DNA from 2 places in the Irregularibacter muris genome. Region 2 is predicted to be linked to the other one. Evidence: a T-box and tRNA genes for the amino acid it is inferred to sense, from the RefSeq annotation. Region 2 holds a T-box; the other holds one or more tRNA genes.
What was found. The T-box of region 2 lies ahead of metG (methionine--tRNA ligase). A T-box ahead of a tRNA ligase gene usually reads a tRNA of that ligase, here a tRNA-Met.

Region 1: it has a tRNA-Met gene. The T-box ahead of metG (methionine--tRNA ligase) is inferred to sense a tRNA for this amino acid. The anticodon was not compared.

The regions. Positions count from the first base shown of each region.
Region 1 is NZ_JANKAS010000006.1:136,854-148,062, reverse strand. Features, by position in the region: gene spoIIE (stage II sporulation protein E) at 1-1,063, opposite strand, end outside; tRNA gene NSA47_RS08630 (tRNA-Val) at 1,423-1,498, opposite strand; tRNA gene NSA47_RS08625 (tRNA-Glu) at 1,512-1,586, opposite strand; tRNA gene NSA47_RS08620 (tRNA-Met) at 1,594-1,670, opposite strand; tRNA gene NSA47_RS08615 (tRNA-Met) at 1,679-1,755, opposite strand; tRNA gene NSA47_RS08610 (tRNA-Leu) at 1,767-1,854, opposite strand; gene NSA47_RS08605 (uracil-DNA glycosylase family protein) at 2,024-2,773, opposite strand; gene NSA47_RS08600 (Ppx/GppA phosphatase family protein) at 2,871-3,794, opposite strand; gene NSA47_RS08595 (S1 domain-containing RNA-binding protein) at 3,967-4,377, opposite strand; gene NSA47_RS08590 (FtsB family cell division protein) at 4,485-4,829, opposite strand; gene yabQ (spore cortex biosynthesis protein YabQ) at 4,910-5,419, opposite strand; gene yabP (sporulation protein YabP) at 5,546-5,836, opposite strand; gene NSA47_RS08575 (SpoIID/LytB domain-containing protein) at 5,949-6,947, opposite strand; gene NSA47_RS08570 (RNA-binding S4 domain-containing protein) at 7,174-7,416, opposite strand; gene NSA47_RS08565 (NAD(P)H-dependent oxidoreductase) at 7,630-9,216, opposite strand; gene NSA47_RS08560 (PadR family transcriptional regulator) at 9,213-9,776, opposite strand; gene phoU (phosphate signaling complex protein PhoU) at 10,015-10,674, opposite strand; gene pstB (phosphate ABC transporter ATP-binding protein PstB) at 10,689-11,209, opposite strand, start outside.
Region 2 is NZ_JANKAS010000010.1:81,403-92,611, reverse strand. Features, by position in the region: gene NSA47_RS11080 (uridine kinase family protein) at 195-761, opposite strand; gene NSA47_RS11075 (ECF transporter S component) at 790-1,320, opposite strand; T-box leader at 1,527-1,778, shown strand; gene metG (methionine--tRNA ligase) at 2,054-4,000, shown strand; gene NSA47_RS11065 (TatD family hydrolase) at 4,081-4,848, shown strand; gene NSA47_RS11060 (hypothetical protein) at 5,049-5,423, shown strand; gene NSA47_RS11055 (resuscitation-promoting factor) at 5,691-6,695, shown strand; gene rnmV (ribonuclease M5) at 6,752-7,297, shown strand; gene rsmA (16S rRNA (adenine(1518)-N(6)/adenine(1519)-N(6))-dimethyltransferase RsmA) at 7,298-8,158, shown strand; gene NSA47_RS11040 (ATP-grasp domain-containing protein) at 8,212-9,120, shown strand; gene NSA47_RS11035 (HD-GYP domain-containing protein) at 9,220-10,359, shown strand; gene gnd (phosphogluconate dehydrogenase (NAD(+)-dependent, decarboxylating)) at 10,496-11,209, shown strand, end outside.

The DNA of each region.
Region 1 (11,209 bases), on a different contig from region 2:
TAGAATAATCCCTCAGCCGTTCAATAGTGACTTCTCTCACCCGTTCTCCATACATTTTCTCCCTCTCTAAGCGATAATCCCCTATGCCTTTAAAGGAAGAGATTCTTTCTTCTATTCCTCTAGGCGCTAACAATAATAAGATAATGGCGATGAGAATCTCCTGTATATGAATAAAGACTTCTGTGGAGCCATTTAGATAAAAGGTTAAGGCCGCATTGCCCAACACAAAGCCCAAAGCAACAGGGATTTTCCCCAAATCTTTAAAGACCCCTGCCATAAGACCCGAAAAGGCATATACTCCGATAATCACCGGGGATACTATATGATCCAGGCTGGTGACCACCCCGACGACAATACCGATAATGGCTCCTGCCCCCGAACCAAGGTGTCGAGCAAAGAGCATGATCGCTGTTATACCCAAAACATTCTTAATAGAATATCCATAAATACTTAGCTCGCTCATGCCCAATAAAGTCAAGGAAATTAAAATAGCACTACAGATCAATTCTTCATTAGAAACAATTTTGCGTTTAACTTGTCCCGTAATTAATGGCAGAGCAGAAGAATAAATAAAAAGCAAAATATAGGTAATAAAACTTTCAAAAACCAGTAATAAAAAATCATAAAGGTAGTTTCCTGCTATCCATTGAAAGACCAACCCTACTGAAAACACACAGAGACTACTTAAAAGGCCTATCTTCCATGTTTTTGTAGATGCCTTGACTCTTTTTCCCATTACCCAATAGGTAAGAGCTAAAGTAATCACTGCCCTTATGATATACAATGTGCTTTGCACGGTGAATAATCCTACCAGTAAACCTATTACTGTCCAGGTTTTTTTCCTCCGCGTAGCCATGATATAGGAAAAAAATGCAAATCCAAAGGGAGATAGGTCGTACATGATAATACTTCGTGCTAGGAAAAAACCTATAAATACCAATAAAAGATCCTGAAGGGCAGCATCAAATTGAAACTTTGTTTTTTGTTTATTTTTAACCTTTGATTGATTAAGTCCGCTATGCACCCTTTCATAAGGTTTTAACGCTTCTAATTTATATGACATTCATTCAACCCCCAAACTTTTTCCTTTCCATGCCATTATAACAGGGCTAAACTAAAATATTTGTCAGGATGGGTGGAATGAATTTCCATGAAAATTTGACAAATCATTAAGGGTTTTTGACAAAATGGCCTTGTTTTGGACAATTTGAAAACTGTTTTAGGGTAATTCTCTCCTGCTAAATGTAGTTTTTAGGGAGTATTATGTAGAAAAGCCTAGGAGAATAATTTTTTGCAATAAAAAAAGCAGCCAAGCTGCTCAGTCCGATAGTAAAGTCTCTTAAATAAAATATATTTTTATTTCGCTATTTTTCCCATGGTTTCATTGGCTAAAGGATTTAACAATTCCAAAAAAATAAAAAATGGTGGTCGCAATAGGGCTCGAACCTATGACCCCCTGCTTGTAAGGCAGGTGCTCTCCCAGCTGAGCTATGCGACCACAAATATTAAAATGGTGACCCCTAGGGGACTCGAACCCCTGTTACCGCCGTGAAAGGGCGGTGTCTTAACCGCTTGACCAAGGGGCCAGCAATATGGTAGCGGCGAACGGATTTGAACCGCTGACACTACGGGTATGAACCGTATGCTCTAGCCAACTGAGCTACGCCGCCATATTATTTGGTTGCGGGAGCCGGATTTGAACCGACGACCTCCGGGTTATGAGCCCGACGAGCTACCTGACTGCTCCATCCCGCGATGATATTGTATGGTGCCGAGGACCGGAATCGAACCGGTACGATCTTTGGGATCGCAGGATTTTAAGTCCTGTGCGTCTGCCAGTTCCGCCACCCCGGCTAATCTGTTTTGAAAGCTGTCTTGTTGAAGACAAAACTCATTATATAACATACTCCATACTCCGTCAATAGCTTTTTTCATTATTTTTTAAAAATCTTTTATCCATTTTATTCCTCAGGAGCTTTGCAAGCTTTTATCTCTGTTTTTTACTCCAGCTACTGATGCTAAACTATTGATTGTCATATAAAAGTTTTATTTGATTAATTATATTGGCCTTATTGCTATCAAAGATCTTTTTTCTATGAGCGTTCAACCCCGATGGGTGGGGAAATCCTCTAATAATTTTTCTATTTATCGTAGTATTTAATCGAAAAATCTCATCTAAGAATGTCTCAACAGCTTTTCCAAGAGGGATAATTATTTTAAGATTAGGTAATTGCTCTATTTCATATTGTATAGAATTGCTAGCAATTCTATACAAAAATGAGTTTTTTAATAAACTCGGTGTATATCCATTATAATTTTTTAATTCTTTTCCTATAAAAACGGGATATCTGATTAATGAGGTTGTATGAAGCTTTTTAAATTTTAAATCAAAGATTTCAGATGCCTTATTAACCTTCAAAAAATAATTTATATTTAATTGATCAAACATAGTAATCAAATTTTGCCTTGAACTTCCGAATAATCTAGACTCACTTTTACAATTTTCAAGAATATCATCATCATTACTATTCTCTAGACTTTTAACAATAGAAAACGATTTATACATTTGCTGAAACCCTGGACAAATTCCAATGATTATGATGGATGCTTGAGTATTTATAACTTCATTATGTGCAGAATAATAAATCGAAATATTATTCTCTCGATTTACTATTAAATGATCATCTAAAATATACTTTTTTTCGGCTTGTAAATCTAAATTTAAAATATGTGGTTTATAATCTTTAAACAAATTATTTGCATTTATCATCATTATCTCCTTTCTCCCTGTTTTACTTGAGCTACAAATCATTTCGATAAATCCATTCTTATTTATTTTGAAAGGATTTCAATCAAGGTATTATCAAAACTTAAAACACGAGGTCTAGTAGTTCATATACCATTCCCTCTAGATTATCACTTTCACTGATCATGATACTCTCTATGGCAAAGACCTCCATAATGCATTTTAATATGACAATGCCCGCAATAATGATATCGGCTCTTTTGGGTTGCAAGCCTTTTATTTTTTTTCTTTCTTCTATATTCAATGGAATAAGTTGTTGTAAAATCCCTGCAATTTCTTTGAAGGAAAGGGTGCTTTGATGTATTTTCCGCCAATCATAGTATTCCATTTGTTGTTTCATAGCGGATAGGGTGGTGATGGTGCCGGCAATACCCACTATTTTTGCATCCTCCATTAGGGATAATTTTTCTTTTAAGGGAAGAAGTTGCTCTTTGATATTTTTCTCCAAATCCTTTAATTCTACAGCACTTATGGGATCGTGGGCAATGAACTTTTCTGTCATTCTCAAGGCACCTATATTGATGCTGGTTAAACTTTCTATGCCCTCTTTCTTGCTGCCCAGAATAAATTCTGTACTTCCCCCGCCAATATCTATAACCAGTAGTCTTTCTGTATCTATCTCACCCATTACTCCCTTGAACCCTATTTCCGCTTCTCTTTCTCCGGAAAGCAGTTGGATTTCTAGGCTTAATTCTTTTTCTACCTTATGGATAAACTCCTCTCTATTTGATGCATCTCTAAGGGCACTAGTGGCAAAGGCCACTATCTTTTCTATCTTCTGTTTATGTGCTATGCCCACAAATTTTTTTAGGGCGGCAAAGTTTCTTTCTATGGTTTCCCCACTAAGATATCCATTTTTATCTATTCCTTGTCCCATACGGGTGGTTTCTAGTGTTTTTTCCCGATCTACAATCTGTCCATTGTTTATTGTGGCTATCATTAGCCTCATGGAATTGGTGCCTATATCAATTATAGCTACTTTTTTCATCTTCTTCTCCTTTTGCTTGCTTTTAACATGGTAGCAGTCATCGCCACTTCAGTGAAATAGAAACTTTTGGTTCCTGGCAAGCAAAATAGACTTTTCTATTTCACAATAAAAGCATTCCCTAAATAAGGAATGCTCATATCTTTTATATGAATATAAATAATAATTTCGGTAATTAAAACTGACCTTTTTTGTAACTGCCCCCTCTTTTAGAATCAAAGCTTTTCTTTAGTGATTGTTGTCGCTCATCACTTTCTTTGATGAACTTTGATAATTGGTCTTCAAAATTCAACCCCTTGGTTTGAGGTTGATCAGTTCCACTCCATTGATAGGGATTTCTCTTACTTTTTTTAGGTTGTGCCTGTTTAATGGACAAACTAATTTTGCCATCTTTATCAATAGACAATACCTTCACTTTCACCTTATCTTGTACCTTCAGGTGGTTGTTGATATCCTTTACATAGCTATCGGAAATCTCTGAAATATGAACCAAGCCTGTCTTACCTTTTTCCAGCTGAACAAAGGCACCGAAATTTGTAATTCCAGTAACAATACCTTCAATAACTTTTCCAACCTCTACCGGCATAGCGTAGAAATTCCTCCTTAAATAAATTTAATAAATCAAAGGGACAGCATTAAGCGTCTTTAACCTTCTCATATTATACTGTAATCCCCTCAATAGGTCAATAATCATCATTTTTTATTTTCCTGCGTGTCCTTTTCTACTTCTATGTACACCTTTTCGTTGGGATATACCAATCCGAAATATTTTCTGGCCATGATTTCTATATGTTTATCTGATTTTGATTGTTCTATCTCTTCTGCCAATTGTTGATAGTATTTTTGGGCTTTTTCTACCTCTATGCTAAGTTGCTCCTTTTCTTTAGCCAAGTTTTGATATCGTATTTCTAAATGGATGTATTGGTATAAAAAATAACCGAATATAATGAGCAGCAAAAATATGGTTCTTCTTCTAGATCTTTTTTTCTTTTTTCTTTGATATCTTTTTACTAAATCTTCTCTGTTCCTAGAGTCCATATTTCATCATCCTAAATTTTAGTACTTGTCTACCTTTATAGTATTCTATACAGAATAGGGCTTATCCTTTTTATCTTACCCTATTTTTTTCTGCCTAAATATCCCTTATATTTATTATACTGTTTTGTGACGATTTTAGGAATATTGAAATACTTTTTTATTTTTGCTCCCCCTCTTCTTATTTTGTTATTTACCCTCATCACAGGCAGGTACAGTGCCTTTTTTATCCATTTGCAGGGAATGATGAGGATCATGATGATGATTTTAAGTATTCTGATGAAGATTTCAATGATTAATTGAATGATTTTTCTTATCCAAGGACTCAGTAGCCAGAAGTATAATAGCCATCCTGTAGCAAAGCCTAACAATGTATATACTCTAACAATGCCATTGTTACTGTAAAATAAAACTCCCAATACAATAATTACGGATACCATCCAAAATAAAATATCTTTTATCCCTCTACCCTTAGTTTTCTTATTTCCTCCATTTAAAAGCATGTCGATTAGATCGTATACTATTCCAATAATTAGTCCTCCGTAAAGGGTAAATAAAAATACATAAATTTGAACACGTATATTTTCTTCCATAATGACCCCCCATTCATAACCACTCTACTCTTATACTATGAGAGGATAGAAAGTTTTTAGAAGTATCAATGATAAAAAAGAAAGCACACTTGATCATAAGTAGCTTTCTTAAAATCATAGGAAGCTTTAACGGAACATTTTTCCCAGGAAGCTGCCTCCCTTACTTCGTATATCCACATTTTCACTATAGGCAAAGGAAACGATTTTTCCTGTAATATTCAAATTGGATTTCTCTACGTTTAAGTTATTGATGTGAAGGTCTTCTCCATGAATAGTAAGTAAACCCATTTCGGTTTCTAATATCACAGTATCTTCATTAAAACTATGTACATCTTTTATCCCTTGTAGATTTAATATTTTACGATCTAGTAATTCAACTTTGTGACCCATTATTCTGGTAGATATCTTATCATCCATATTTCTTTTCCTCCCCTTTTTTTATCTTGTACCATATATATGTGGACTAGACCTATTTTATGCCTTGGGCAAAACAAAAAGAACCATCTCTGGCTCTTTCTGTTTTATGATTTTAATCCCATAGTTTTACTAGAGAAACATCTTTAAAATAATGTTGGATGATCTCAGTTGCATTCTTTCCATTCTTAGCCATGGCATAGGCGCCCCATTGGGACATTCCTACTCCATGTCCATAACCCTTTCCACTAAAAACAACTTTATCCCCTACTCTTTTAATATCTGTTAGGAAAGTTGACTTTAACTTTGTGCTACCCAGAGCAATACGAAGTTCAGGAGCAGAGACAGTAATTCCATCTATAGCTAGGTTGAGCGCTCTACCCGATGGGCCCCGCTGGTTGACCTTTATATCATTCAGTCCATTTATGTCATTGCCCATTTTTTTAGCAGCCTGTATGATTTCTTGTTTTGAAAATTCTGCAGTCCATTGGGCATCTTCCTTGGGCGCCTCTGGAGAATCAGGAGAATCCACTACCTGAATATAGGGTGGTTCTGCCTCCTTATAACTTAATCCTTCTTTAGCTGTAGCCGTTTTCCCACCTGCGTGGGCGTGGAACCATGCCTTAACATACTGTCCACCGTGGGAAAGAACCATTCCCGTCGTTTCTTGTACCGCCTTTTTTATCCTTTCATTCACGGCTGCTCTATTCCATGCTTGGGCTTCCTCAATATCTGTAGAAACATCAGCCCCCTCATATTTGGATGTTTTCGTGACTAAAAACTCCATAACAAAGGTACGGGCCAATATGGCTTGGGCCTTTAAGGCTTCCTCTGGCCAGTCATTTTTCATCTCGCCTCCCAATACCTCCGCTACATACTCCTCGATATCAATTTCCTTTTTTGCTCCTTCATCCACCACATATACCACTAAATTACGATCATTTCTTAGTTGCTCAGGTATAGGGGGTTTTTTCACCGGTGTTTCTTTCTGCTGTTTTTGAGGAGTCTCTCTATTTTCTCCAATTCTTCTTTCTTGACGAGCACATCCTGATAAAAGAGTAAATAAAAATAGGATAAGCATAAATATGGTCAATGCTTTGTGTTTTTTATTCATAAACTTCCCTCCTTGTATTCCTTAGTATTTGATAAATGCTCAAATATTAAAAAGGAAAATTCTTCAAGGAAGAAAGTTTTTTTAAAAGATTTAAATATGTTATACCCTTTTCTATCAAGACTGCTTAGGTTATCTGAAGAATCCAGGGTTTAAAATTCTTAGTTGAGGCACAGGACGATGAGAACAGACTTTTTTAAGGCTCTTGAGAAAAATAAGCAATATTTCATCAATCTAAATTTCTATATAATTCTTTGGATTGATCCTTTAAAACATGTTCTGGAGTGTCCAGGATTTCTACTTTATAAGGGTTGTTGCCCAAGGTAACGGTTAAAATATCCCCTGCCTTTACCTCTGTACTGGCCTTGGCTACTTTATCGTTGACCATGATTCGCCCGGAGTTACAAGCCTCCTTAGCTATGGTTCTTCTCTTGATCAGTCTAGAATTTTTTAAATATTTATCTAATCTCATTGTTATTCCCCTTTCCTTAGTGTATCTAATAAAAATATTCATCGTGTATATACTTTTATTATATACCAATGACAGGAGTTCACAAGAAAAGAAAGAATATAAAATTTTTATTGAATAATTTACTTTATGACAGAATTTGAACTTAAATATAATAAAATTGACAACAAAACCAGCAGGAGAAAATTAGTTTTCCTCTACTGGTTTTCCCTATTTTTATCCTCTTGCCCATCGTGCCGGATACCACTTTTGAAACCATGCTGTAAAAATGCCCATCAGTGCAAGCAAGATGGAATTGATTAGACCTATGTAGGGAGAAAAGCTGGTGCCCATCAGAATATAAGTCCAAATCGACGTGGCAAGATATAGCGCACCCCACGTGGCGGTCAATATTCGGTTTGTAGTGATAAAAAGTGGATTTGCAAAGGCTCTTTCTTCACCATATTTTGCTGCACTGTAATGAGCGGTAAGTGGTATTTGGGTAAATGCACCGATGGTCCATATTAGTCCAAATATGAAATAACTGCCGGTAATAATAAGCCTTGTATCCGCACCAAATAAGACCCCCAACGAAAGCCCCACCACAATCGGGACACTGATTTGCTCAAACACCACAGGTCGGAACACAATCCATAGCAACGGGACAATGGTTGCCACGACAATGCCTACTACACCGCCGATGGTGGAATCTATCGCTATGGCGGTCCAAATGACAATCCATGGCACGAGAAGGACCAGCATATTGGTCTTGCGCAGAGGAGCTGTACCAGATGGTTTCGGAGGAGCTGATGTACAAAACAATTCCTCCCACTTTAGCATCAAACTAAAATCCCCTAGAACTTTATAACGCCGTTGAAACAGTGCATCCTGCCCAGAAATTTCATTGCGGGAGATAGAACGCCAAACCGAATAAGGCGTTTCAATTCTTGTAGTATATGGCCTGAAACTGCCTGTTATCACTTTAGACCCTTGCTTTGTCAACAAAATTTGATAGGTTTTATTAATGTCGGTATAATGAAACTCCAATACACGCTCCATACCATCTGGTCTATATAAGGCTGCCATCTGTTCTGTAAAGCTAAGGCTTTCATCTATCAGTACATTCCCGTCCTTGCTCTTGATAATGCCCCAGGAAGCATCTGCCATTTTTTCAAACATATCCTGTGGATATAATGGCTCCGCAAGCTCTGCTTGAGTTTCCGACCGGATTTTTCCATAGACGTACTCAGCCCCTGCACGACGGACAATTTCTAGATATGCATCTGTACTACTTTTTAGTTCTGGTACACGGAACAGCTCTCCCTGTCCACAAAAGATTGTCGTATAGTTACTCTTTCCACAAAAATGGTCAAACATGGAAATAATAGAATCATAATTACCCTTTGATGCCCAAAAACCGCAAGTTGAAATAACAAGGTGCTTTTGACACGTTAAGTCATAGCGTAGCGAATGCCCTCCGCTTTCTGTGCCTTCTGCCATAAACGGCAGATTCAAGGGAAGCTGCCGATCAATAAGGTTTTTTAAGCCACCAGGAACACTAAAATAATACAGCGGAAAAGACCAAATAATCACATCTGCAGTGATTATTTTTGCAAGAATTTCATCCATGCCGTCATTTATGATGCACTTTCCTGGTGTTTTATTCCAACAAGCAAAGCACCCCAAACAGCCTTTTACGTTAGCATTTGTTACATCAACAATCTCCGCGTCAGTCCATTTAGTTCCCTTCAAAAATGCACGGGTAAGGCGCATGGTATTGCTGTGTCCACTTTTAGGAGACCCGTTTAAAACCAAGACTTTCATCCTCTCAGCTCCTCTTCTAATATGGCAATGGCTTTGTCTGTCCAGCTCAATCCAGCATCAAAAAACGCTTCTCCATAAAGCACTACTATTTCCCAGTATTTTGATTTCTTCTCATCACTGACAATCGCTCCATAATCAGAGATGGCATCATAAGCGACGCGCAATCCTTCACTGCTTTCAAGGCACTTTTGTCTGTATCTACGAAGCATTTCCAAAGATTGTTGTATACTCGTTTCCCCGGCAAAGAATACACGCATTAGAAATGCACTTCTAACATGCATTGCATCCACAATATCTGATTCTGGTGAGGATAGCCACTTAACAAGTTCTTCTTTTCCATCCTCTGTGATTGTATATACTCTCTTATTTGGTTTTTCACTCTGAATAACGCGTTGGCTGGTCAACCAGCCGTGGCGTTCCATAGCATCCAATTCCCGGTAAATCTGACTGGTCTTTGCCTGCCAAAAAAATGAAAGAGAGGCCTTAAACGCTTTATCCAATTCATATCCTGTCATAGAACCATAATTCAATAGCCCCAGTAAACCGTGCTTGAGCGACATATAAACACCTCCATAATTATATATTCAACTTGTTGAATATATAATTATTTTAATATTAAGTCAAGGCCAAATTGTTTAAGCAGGAGTTTCTTACTAAATATTCCATTTTCGGGTTACCCAACTCTTGGCAGAGAACAAAAAAACCGTAGGACTTAAAAATCCTACGGTAAATCTCAAAAATCAAAATATTCTTATTGATGCGGAACATTTTAGTATACTGTTTTGTTCTCTGTAAAATCTATGCATTTAAGTCTTTATATATTCCTGTCACTAAATAAATAACTGCTTCACAGATATTGGTGGTATGATCAGCTACTCTTTCTAGATAGCGTGCAACAAATAAAAAATGAGTGGCTTGGGTAATCTTGCTGGGATCCTCCATCATATAAACTAATAATTCCCTATAGATTTGTTTGAATAAATGATCAATCTCATCGTCCTTCTCAGCTACTTCCTTGGCAAACTCTGCATTTTCCTTTACATAGGAATCAATAGAATCTTTCATCATTAATTTGGCCAGCTCTGCCATGCGTGGAATATCAATTAAAGGCTTAATATAGCTTTCCTCTGAAAGCTGAAGAGTAATTTTAGAAATATCTACAGCATGATCGGCAATCCGTTCTAAATCTGTTATGATTTTTAAAGAAGCAGTAATCAAACGCAAATCCTTAGCCAAGGGACGCTGCCTAGCAATAAGTTGAATGCAAAAATCCTGTATCTCTAATTCTTTTTCATCAATTCCATCATCCTTTTTTATCACTTTTTGGGCTAGGGAAATATCTTTATTTTTTAAAGCCTCAATAGATTGCTGTAGCATTTCTTCTACCATAGAGCTCATTAATAGTATTCTTTCATGTAATTGGGTCAATTCCCGTTCAAAATTTATACGAGCAGTCATCTTTTCTCCCTCCTTTAACCAAATCTTCCTGTAATATAATCTTCTGTTCTTTTATCCTTGGGATTGGTAAAAATTTGCGAAGTTATTCCGTGTTCTACAATTTCTCCATTTAAGAAAAAGGCTGTATTGTCAGAAATCCTCCCTGCTTGACTCATAGAATGGGTAACAATAACAATGGTATAATTCTTCCTAAGCTCTTCCATTAGTTCTTCTATTTTCGCTGTAGCTATGGGATCTAGGGCTGAGGTAGGTTCATCCATTAGGATAATCTCGGGTTCTACGGCAATAGCCCTAGCAATGCATAACCTCTGTTGTTGCCCCCCTGATAACCCTAAAGCATTCTTATGAAGACGGTCCTTTACTTCCTCCCATAGGGCGGCTTTTTTCAAACTGCTTTCTACAATTTCGTCTAAGATATTTTTCTTTTTTATTCCATGACAGCGGGGACCATAGGCAACATTATCATAGATACTCATGGGAAAGGGGTTAGGTTTTTGAAAAACCATGCCTACATTTTTTCTGAGCTTGATGACAT
Region 2 (11,209 bases):
CAAAATAAGAGGTTAGGTACCCAAAATTAGTGCCCAACCTCATTTCGAATGCAAAAATAAATTTTAAGCTTTGTGACAACGCAAAAATTGATATTTTGTTAAGCCCGAATATACTTTGTCATTTTAGGTGTATTAAAGAATCTAGGGTCTAAGATACTTGATTTTCAGTGGAAATGGGAAAAAGATTTTTTTAATTACTTTCCTTGTACTTCTATGATGATATCACTTTTTTCTTTTATTCTCATTTCCTCGAAATACTGATTTTCTTTGGGAATCCATTCATGGAGAAATCTTTTATGCATGATTGGGCCATTTCTTTTGAGTATGCGTCTACTCTGGGTTTTGTCATCAGTGGTTAAAAATATTTTAAGATCATAATAATGGATTAGGGTGGGATGCAGACTATAACTACCCTCTATGATGTTTAACTTCTTTGGAGCAACGGATATATGCTCTGAAAAGGACAGGGTTTGGCAATCATATATGCGGTATTGAAACGGAGTAGAGGACAGAAGACCATGGATTACTTCTTCTTTAAATCGAACATAATCCACATTTCCCCCAACCTCTTTAAGTCTTTCTTCTGTCTTGAGCTCAGGTCTTAGAAAAAAGTCATCCATATGAAAGACATTACAATCATAGTATTGGGCCAATAGGTCAGCCAATGTGCTTTTGCCAGAGCCACTTTTTCCATCAATAGCCATTATAACCAAATCCTTGGATCTAAGTAGAGAATCCATTTGATCTATTATCTTTTGCATTTGCATCTTCGGATACAATCTAATCGCTTCAAGCATTTTCTATAACCTTTGTCCTTTCAAGGGATGAAATAATTAAGGGGATGAGAATAAGTTGGATGATAATTCCTGGTATAGCATTGAGAAAGGCCCCTGCTGTGAAAACTTCTATACTAAAGGTAGTGCCATGAATGCCATATAGAAAATAACTGACTATTCCCCATACAATCCTCCCACTAATCATTGCGGTCATCAAAGAGGCAAACAGGTTTACCTTATTTTTGGGTAGGACTTTGTATAACAACCCTGATATCAATCCATAGGTAGCCAATTCAAAAGCCATAGCTAAAGCAGTGGGGAACATGGGGGGCATACCAAAAAGAACACTCCTAAATAGAGGTACAATAAATCCTACAGCCAATCCATATCTTCCTCCACAAATAAAACCGCATAGTAAAACCGGAATATGCATAGGCAATAACTTATTTCCTATGCTAGGAATTTGACCTGTAAAAAAAGGCAATACAAGGCCAAGAGCCATAAAAAAACCAGATAGAACTAATTTTCTTGATGAATTTTTCATAATCCCTCCAAAGATAATATCAACTGCTTTTCTTCAGAAAAGCAATTCCCTTCTTGGGAGATTGATAGTTTTTTATGGTTTCAGCCATTCACCATTATTATACTATTTTTATAGGATAAAACAAAGAAGCAAAGAGCTGGGATTTCCCTTGAATTTTCTTTATATTATGTATATAATGATTCTAATTAGGAAAGATATATTGAAAGACAAAGGTGATGAAGGGAAGACTATGGAAGGCATCACATAAAGAGAGCTGGGGTAGGTGAAAGCCAGTTGTGCATTCCTCTATAGAAATGGTCCTGGAACTGTATTATCGAGAATCCAGAGGATTTTAGATAATAACGGAGTTGTTTACGTTATGAAACAGAGTGATAATGGTCACGCTCACTTAAAGAGGTCAAAATCGTGAGGTTTTGACGAAAAAGGGTGGTACGACGAAGTTAACTCTCGTCCCTTTCAATAGGGATGGGGGTTTTTTGTATTTATATTATTATTTCAATAAATCTGTTGTATTAGTTAAATTCCGATTTGTCCATGTTCTTCGGTTAAGATTTTGTAAATTTGCGATAGGCAGTGTCAAAAACTCGCTTTGCTCAAACACTTGATGTAAAGCGTCTATCTAGCTTCATGAGCATTCTCTAAACCTCTACACAAAACAAATTCTTCATTTAACGAGTACAGCAAGTTAATTCATTGATATATAAATATTTTAAAAAAGAAAGGATGAATAACCATGACGAAAAAAACCTTTTATATTACAACCCCTATCTATTATCCCAGTGATAAGCTGCATATAGGACACTCCTATACTACAGTAGCTGCTGATGCTGCAGCCCGTTTCAAACGCCTTACGGGATATGATGTAAAGTTTCTAACAGGTACAGATGAGCATGGCCAGAAGATTCAAAGAGTAGCAGAGAAGCAAGGGAAAACCCCAAAGGCCTATGTGGATGAAATTGTGGCAGGGATTAAAAAACTTTGGGAAACCTTAGATATTTCCAATGACCAATTTATCAGAACCACTGACGAGGACCATAGAGAAATCGTTCAGAAAATATTTAAAAAGCTATATGAACAAGGGGATATTTACAAATCCCATTATGAGGGATGGTATTGCACACCCTGTGAATCCTTCTGGACCCAAGGACAATTACATGATGGAAAGTGTCCTGATTGTGAAAGAGAGGTAGAATTGACCAAAGAAGAGGCCTACTTCTTTAAAATGTCCAAATACCAAGACAGAATTCTTGAGCATATTGAAAATCATCCGGAATTTGTACAGCCCGAATCCATTAAGCATGAGATGATTAATAACTTCCTAAAACCAGGATTAGAGGATTTATGCGTATCTAGAACCTCCTTTAGCTGGGGCATCCCGGTTACCTTTGATCCAGGGCATGTGGTTTATGTATGGGTAGATGCCCTATCCAACTACATTACTGCCTTAGGCTATCTTACCGATCAGGATCAAGAGTTTAAAAAATACTGGCCTGCCAATGTTCAATTAGTAGGGAAGGATATTGCCAGGTTCCATACCATTATTTGGCCAGCTATGCTCATGGCTTTAGACTTACCTTTGCCAGAAAAAGTCTTTGGTCATGGCTGGATACTTCTACAGGGAGGAAAAATGTCTAAGTCTAAAGGCAATGTAGTAGATCCAGTGATTTTAGCGGACAAATATGGAGTGGATGCCATCAGGTACTATGTACTGAGAGAGCTACCCTTTGGCTCTGATGGCGTATATTCTGAGGACATATTGGTCAATAGAATCAATGCAGATTTAGCCAATGATTTAGGAAATCTCCTCAGCAGAACGGTGGCTATGGTAGATAAATATTTTGCAGGGCAGCTCCCTGGAAAACAAGAATCTGGAGACTATGATGATGACTTAATAAAACTTGCCCTAGAAACACCAGCAAAGGTAGAGGAGCATATGGATAAGCTACAATACAGCAATGCCCTAGCAGATATTTGGAAGCTGGTATCTAGAAGCAATAAATATATTGATGAGACTATGCCTTGGGTATTGGCCAAGGACGAGGAGAGAAAAGCAAGACTAGCGGCGGTACTTTACAATCTCGTAGAGAGCTTGAGATTTATTTCTGTATTAATCAGTCCCTTTATGCCTAATACACCTAAATTGATAAGAGAACAATTGGGCATTACAGAAGAAGAAATAACTACCTGGGAAAGCTTAAAAGAATTTGGCAATTATCCTAGCGAGGCAAAGGTACAAAAAGGAAAAGTCATTTTCCCAAGAATTGAAGAGGAAAAGGAAAAGGTAGAACCCCAACCTAAGGAACAGCCAAAAAAGAAAAAAGAAGAAAAAGTTGAAGAGAAATCAGAGGATAAAGAAGAATTTATTACCATAGATGACTTTGGAAAAATAGATTTTAGAACAGCAAAGGTACTAGAGGTTGAAAAGGTAAAGGGAGCCGATAAGCTATTAAAGCTTCAATTACAAATGGGCGAAGAAAAAAGACAGGTAGTATCAGGAATTGCCCAACACTATACTCCTGAAGAGCTAATAGGGAAGACAGTTGTGGTAGTAGCCAATCTAAAACCTGTTAAACTAAGGGGAGAAGAATCCCAAGGGATGATTCTGGCAGCCTCTAAGGGAAAACAACTTACCATTGTAACAGTAGATGAGGATATTGATAGTGGTACTCAAGTCAGGTAACCTGTTGTGCCCGTTGATTTCTATTTGTAATGTTTTATCAACGGGCACAATAGAGTAAGTGAATAAAGGAGAGGAAACCCATGTATTTTGATAGTCATGCCCACCTAAATGACGAAAGATTTCATGAAGATAGAAAGCAGCTCATACAAGAGGCAATACAGGAAAATATATCTTATATTTTAAATCCCGGGGCAGACTTACCTTCTTCTAAAGAAGCGGTGATGTTGGCAGAAAAACATGATTTTATCTATGCCGCTGTGGGGGTTCACCCCCATGATGCAAAGACTGTAGAAGAGGACAGCTACAAACAATTGGAAGAATTAGCTAGGCATCCTAAGGTAAAGGCTATTGGAGAAATAGGATTGGATTATTATTATGACAATTCCCCCAGGGAAGTTCAAAAACAGGTGTTTCAAAGGCAGATAAAGCTGGCATCCAAGTTAGACCTACCTATTATCATACACAATCGAGATGCCCATGAGGATACCTATCATATTCTAGAGCAGCATTTCAGAAAAAATAATGGTGGAGTCATGCATAGCTATAGCGGCAGTGTAGAAATGGCCCAACAATTTATAGCGCTAGGCTTATATTTATCCATTTCTGGACCGGTTACTTTCAAAAATGCCCGGAAGGCAGTAGAAGTAGTGGAGAAAGTTCCTTTGGACAAGTTATTAATTGAAACCGATAGCCCTTACCTAACACCACTGCCCTTTAGGGGCAAGAAAAACCATCCCGCATTAGTAAAATATGTAGCCCAAAAAATTGCAGAAATAAAAAATATAACCGTGGAAGAAGTGGCGCAGCAAACCACTAGAAATGCCAAGGAACTTTTTAGAATTGATTAAATGAAAGATATAGAAAGTAGATGGAAAAACGCAAAAGTAGTCTTTAAGGATTGAGTAGATAGAATAGAGTTGAGGGCAATGGGAAATCGTCATTTGTCACCAAAGTGATTTTACCTCATATACTAATATTGAACTAGGAGGAAATAACATAGAAAATACCCTAGTTGTGATATTTAAAATGTTAGTAAGGAGGAATTTTTGTGGGAAAAAGAAAGCATAGAGAAGAATATCCCAAAATGCCCGAAATGGACTATCCCATGATGCCTGATATGCACCATGGAATGTACCCAGGAATGTGCCCAGACATGATGCCTGGAATGCATCCCGGAATGATGCCTGGAATGACAATGCATTGCTATTGTGTACCCGTACCCTGTTCCATGCATAACTGTCCTGGAATGATGCCACCAGCAATGCCAATGCCCCCCCAAGATCCATGCATGGGCTATCCAACGATGCCAGCAATGCCTAACCCTCATCATCCCTGTATGGACTCCAATTGGGGAATGATGCCAGCAATGCCAGCAGAAAACTATCCTATGATGGAGGATATGGAAGAAGATTACGATATTTAAAAAAGTACATGAAAAGATAATCAATACAAAATAATGATTTATTTACAAAGAGCGTAGGACTTCTAAGCAGAAGAGGTTCTATGCTTTTTATATTTTTATGTGTAAGACAGTTTTATGATTAAATCCAGTTCATGTGTCACTAATCTTTACCTATTGTATAAAATTAAAAAAGAAGGGAATAATTCTAAAGGATAAATTTGACAAATAAATAAGGTTGGTATACCATGTTTTAGTCTCCCAAAGACCAAAAATTAGGAGGTAATCAAAATGGAAAATCATAGGCAGAAGGTAAGGGAGCTGATAGGAAATTACAAGCATCCAATCCTTCTGATGCTACTGACTGTAGGTATAATTACAGCAGTAGGGTTCTACCATTTAACCCAAAAAGATATCACCATAATAGATGTTAAAGAAGAAATCAAATTAACCACTAGAAGTAAAACTGTAGAACAGGTATTAAAAGAAAAGAATATTTCTCTTCAGGACAAAGATATCGTAGAACCGGCACTGGATACCCCCTTAGAGGACGGTATTGAAATACAGATAAAAAGAGCAGTACCCCTGCATATTTTAGTGGATGGGAAAAATTATCAAGTTACCACTGCATTGACTCAGGTAGGAGAAATCATAGAAGAAGCAGGGATTAGGATAAATCCTCTTGATCGGGTGGCCCCTGATAAAGAGGCTGAAATAGAGGAAGAAAGAGAAATTCATATTGTCAGAGTCACCGAGAAAATCATTACCGAAGAAGAAAATATAGATTTTACTACCCAGAAAAAACCAGACAACCATTTAGAAAAAGGGAAGACAAAGGTTGTACAAAAAGGCCAGAAAGGGTTAAAGAAAAATCAAATAAAAATAACCTATGAGGATGGAGAAGAGTCCCAGAGGGAAACCCTTAAAGAAGAGGTGGTCATCGAACCAAAGGATGAAGTGATACAGGTAGGGATGCTAAGCACCATAAACACCTCTAGGGGGGCTACTCGTTTTGAAAAAACAATGACAGTAACCGCCACGGCCTATAGCCAAGGTGATGCCGGAGTAGGAAATACCACCAGTGTAGGGGCTCCACTAAAAAGGGGAGTAATTGCTGTAGATCCCAGGGTCATCCCTTATTACACTCGATTATATGTGCCGGGTTATGGTTTTGGCCAGGCCTTAGATACTGGAGGGGCCATTAAGGGAAACCGCATAGATTTGGCCATGGGTTCAAGGGCAGAGGCATTGCGCTATGGACGAAGAAAAGTAAAAATTTATTTATTAGGGAGATAGGGCAGCGATAGCTGCCTGCTTGCTTTTTTGGTAAAATAAAGAAAAGGAGGAAAGACATGATTCGAGAAGTTATTGTAGTGGAAGGAAGAGACGATGAGGCAGCGGTAAAGAGGGCGGTAGACGCAGAGGTCATTATTACTAGCGGCCTGGGCATAGAAGAAAAAACCATTGAAAGAATTCGCTATGCACAGCAAAAGACAGGTGTTATAATTCTTACAGACCCAGATTTTCCAGGGGAGAAAATTAGAAAAATTATCTCAGAGAGAGTCCCAGGGTGTAAGCATGCCTATTTGCCTAAAAAGTATAGCATTAAAGATAATGATGTAGGAGTGGAAAATGCTACCCCAGAGCATATCAGAGAGGCACTGGAAAGAGTAAAGACTCAAGGGGAAAACAGACAGCTTTTCACATTGGAACATATGATAGATGCTGGACTAGTCATGGGGGATTCATCGAGAATAAGAAGGGAAAAGTTAGGGGATCATTTAGGAATAGGATACGCCAATGCAAAACAATTTTTAAAAAGACTCAATCACTATTCTATTTCCCTAGAGGAATTTCAAGAAGCATTAGAGTGGTTGGAAAGGAGTGGGGGTCAGTAAATGAAAAATTTAGCCTCTCCCAAAGTGACCAGGGAGATCATAGAAAAGTACGGCTTTCGCTTTAGTAAGAGTCTAGGCCAAAATTTCCTCATTGATAGCAATATACTGGACAAGATTATAGATGGTGCAGGAATACATAAGGATTATGGAGTATTGGAAATCGGTCCAGGAATTGGCACCATGACCCAAAAGTTAGCCCAGCATGCCCATAATGTGTTGGCCATAGAGATAGACCGTGCCCTTTTGCCTATTCTCCGGGAGACTTTGGGGGAGTATACCAATGTCCAGGTGCTACATGGAGATGTATTAAAATTGCCATTGAAAGAACATCTTAGAGATTATTTTGGGGATAGACCCATCAAGGTAGTGGCTAACCTTCCCTACTATGTGACCACATCCATCGTCATGAAGTTATTGGAGGAGGATTTACCCCTAGAGAGCATCACTATACTTATTCAAAAGGAAGTAGCCGAAAGAATGCAGGCCAGCCCAGGAGGAAAAGACTATGGAGCTCTTTCGGTGGCAGTACAATTTTATGCACAGCCCCGCATTATTGGCAATGTGCCCCCTAGTGTATTTATACCGGCTCCAAAGGTAGAGTCTACCATTATAAGTCTAGACATTTTAAAGGAACCTAGGGTGTTGGTGAAGGATAAAAAGCTATTTTTTGCGGTAGTAAAGGCTGCCTTTGGAAAAAGAAGAAAAACTTTATTAAATGCCCTAAGCTCTAGTCAATTGGAAATAGAGAAGGGGAAGATCAAAGAGGTATTAAAAACAGCCAATATAGATGCCACAAGAAGGGGAGAAACCTTGTCGCTAGAAGAATTTGCCCATATTGCTAATAGCATTGCAGGAGAGTAGATAAAGGAAAGAATAAAAAGAAAAACAAAGAGGAGAGCAAGGAGGAATTTGTGATGAGGGGTTGGATATTATATCAGGAATATGATGCAGGGTTAAAGAAGGAAAGGCATGAAATTGAACGGTTTATACAAGAGGCTGAAAAGCAAAATATAGAGCTAAGAATAGTTGCACCTGAACAATTTGACTTAATCGTCACTCGGGATGATCGAAAAAGTGTCATAGTAGATGGAGAAGTGGTGCCCTTGCCGGACTTTTTATTACCCAGACTAGGGGCTTCCACCACCTATTTTGCTTTGGCGGTAATCAGGCACCTAGAGAGATTGGGCGTATATACCATAAATTCCTCTGAAAGCATAGAGGCTGTGAAGGACAAGCTTTATAGTCAGCAAATATTGGCTTCCATGAACATGCCTGTACCAAAAACCATGTTGGCAAAATACCCTATTAATATTGATATGGTGGAAAAACAATTTGGTTTTCCCGTGATTGTAAAGACCTTATCCGGTGCCCAAGGAACAGGGGTGTTTTTATCAGAAAGCAAGTCCAAATTTAAGGATTTAATGGATTTAATTAACGCCACCAACCACAAAGCCAATATTATTGTGCAAGAATTTGTAGCCGATAGTGCAGGCAGAGATCTAAGGGTATTTACTGTAGGAGGTAGGGCTTTGGCTTGTATGGAAAGAATTTCTCAAGATGGGAATTTTAAAGCCAACATTGCCCAAGGGGGTACCATGCGGCAGGTGGAGTTAACTTCAGAGATTGAATGGATAGCTACCGAAACCTCCCGGATTTTAAATTTAGAAGTAGCGGGCATAGATCTCTTATTTGATGGAGAACATTTTAAAATCTGTGAAGCAAATTCTTCCCCAGGCTTTAAGGCCATGGAGGCTTGTTATGATATTAATATCCCTGAGGAGATTTTTAGCTTTATCCGAGTAAGATTGGGACTATTTGATTAAATCCTCTTTAAATATTTATGATAAAATACAAAATAAGACTATAAAAATGGAAGATTATGTCGAATAAATATATGATAAGACCAAAAGGGGAGAGTAAATGTGAGATTAGTCCCTATTAACTGTATTAAGCCGGGAAGTTATTTATCAAAATCTATTTATGATGCCAAGGGAAGGGTACTCTTAGCAAAGGGCGTTCCTTTAACTTCTTTAATTTTACAAAGGGTGCAGTGTCATGGTTTTTTGTCCCTTTATATTCAAGATGAATATAGTCAAGAGGAAATTGAAGATGTCATCAGACCGGAATTAAGGCAAAAAGCTATATTTTCCGTAAAAAATTATTTTGGTTTTTTTAATTATCCTTTAGAGGTGGGGATAAAAGAGGAAAAACAAGATGAGCAGGTGAAACAAAGGGAATATTTGCAATCCCTAAGGGAAATTGCAGAAAATATTGTAGAGGAAATATTAGAACAAAGAAGCATCATGATTAATCTAGTGGATATAAAAAGCATGGACAATTATACCTACGCCCATTGTGTCAATGTGGCTATTTTATCCCTGGTTATGGGCATTGAATTAGGATACAATAGAAAGCAATTGATAGATCTTGCAGTGGGAGCTATGCTTCATGATGTGGGAAAGATATTTGTTCCTAAGGAAGTGCTCAATAAAAAAGGGAAGTTAGATGATAAGGAGTTTGAACTAATTCAAGAGCATCCTAGGCAGGGCTATGAATACTTAAAGGACATTTATGAAATTAGTTCCCTATCTAGGGCCATCGTTCTTCAACATCATGAAAAAGTGGATGGTACCGGCTATCCTAGAGGGTTAAAGAGTGAGAAAATTCATCCCTATGCCAAATTGGTGGCTATTGCGGACGTATATGATGCCTTAACTTCGGATAGACCTTATCGAAGAGGTATGCCTCCCAATGAAGCCATGGAATATATCATGGGGGCAGTGGATAAGGAATTTGACTACACTATGGTAAGAACCTTCATAAGGAAAATCATCCCCTATCCTGTAGGAACATTGATTAAATTAAGCAATGGGTGTGTAGCAGTGGTAGTGGAAATCAATCACCATCTACCTCTACGGCCAGTGGTAAAGGTAATTTTGGAAAATGATCAATATGCTAGAGATGATATCATAGATTTATATAGAAATTATTCCATTGTCATTGAGGGCATACAATATGAGGATCCTGCTAAGGAGGATACAGATAAGGCCCTGGGATTTTAAAAAATAAAGACAAACATAGAGCGATAGAGATGCCTTAGGCATCTTTTTTTATTATTGGGAAATAATAAAAAATGGTTATATTACAGGATTTAGGGTAAATAATGTAGTCATAGGAGCTTAAAAAGGAGTGAAATAAATGGAGATTGGATTAATCGGATTGGGAAAGATGGGGTACAATATTGCATTGAATATGAAGGAAAAAGGCCATAGGGTTGTAGCCTACAATCGCTCTCTAGAAAAGGTAAAAGCTATAGAAAAAGAGGGAGTAGAGGGAGCCTATAGCATACAAGAACTTACTGAGAAATTCAGTGGTAGGAAAGCCATTTGGATTATGGTACCAGCAGGAAGCCCAGTGGATGAAATGATAGAGAAACTAGTTCCCCATCTAAATGAAGGAGATATTGTCATTGATGCAGGAAATTCTCATTATAAAGATACCTTAAGAAGATATCAAGAATTAAAGGGGAAAAACATTGACTTTGTAGATGTGGGCACTAGCGGTGGAACATCGGGAGCACGATGGGGAGCCTGTACCATGATAGGGGCAGAGGATGATGTTTTTCAGTATCTAGAGCCTATATTTAAAGACATCTGTGTAGAAAAGGGCTATCTTCATACAGGAGAAAACGGAACAGGCCATTTTGTAAAGATGATCCATAATGGGATTGAATATGGAATGATGCAGGCCATAGGAGAGGGTTTTGAAATACTTCATACCAGTAGTTTTGACCTCAACTTGGAAAAAGTAGCTCAGGTGTGGAATCATGGCTCAGTAGTAAGAAGCTGGTTGATGGAACTAACCGAAAGTGCTTTTAAAAAGCGTCCCCAATTGGAAGACATTACTGGAGTT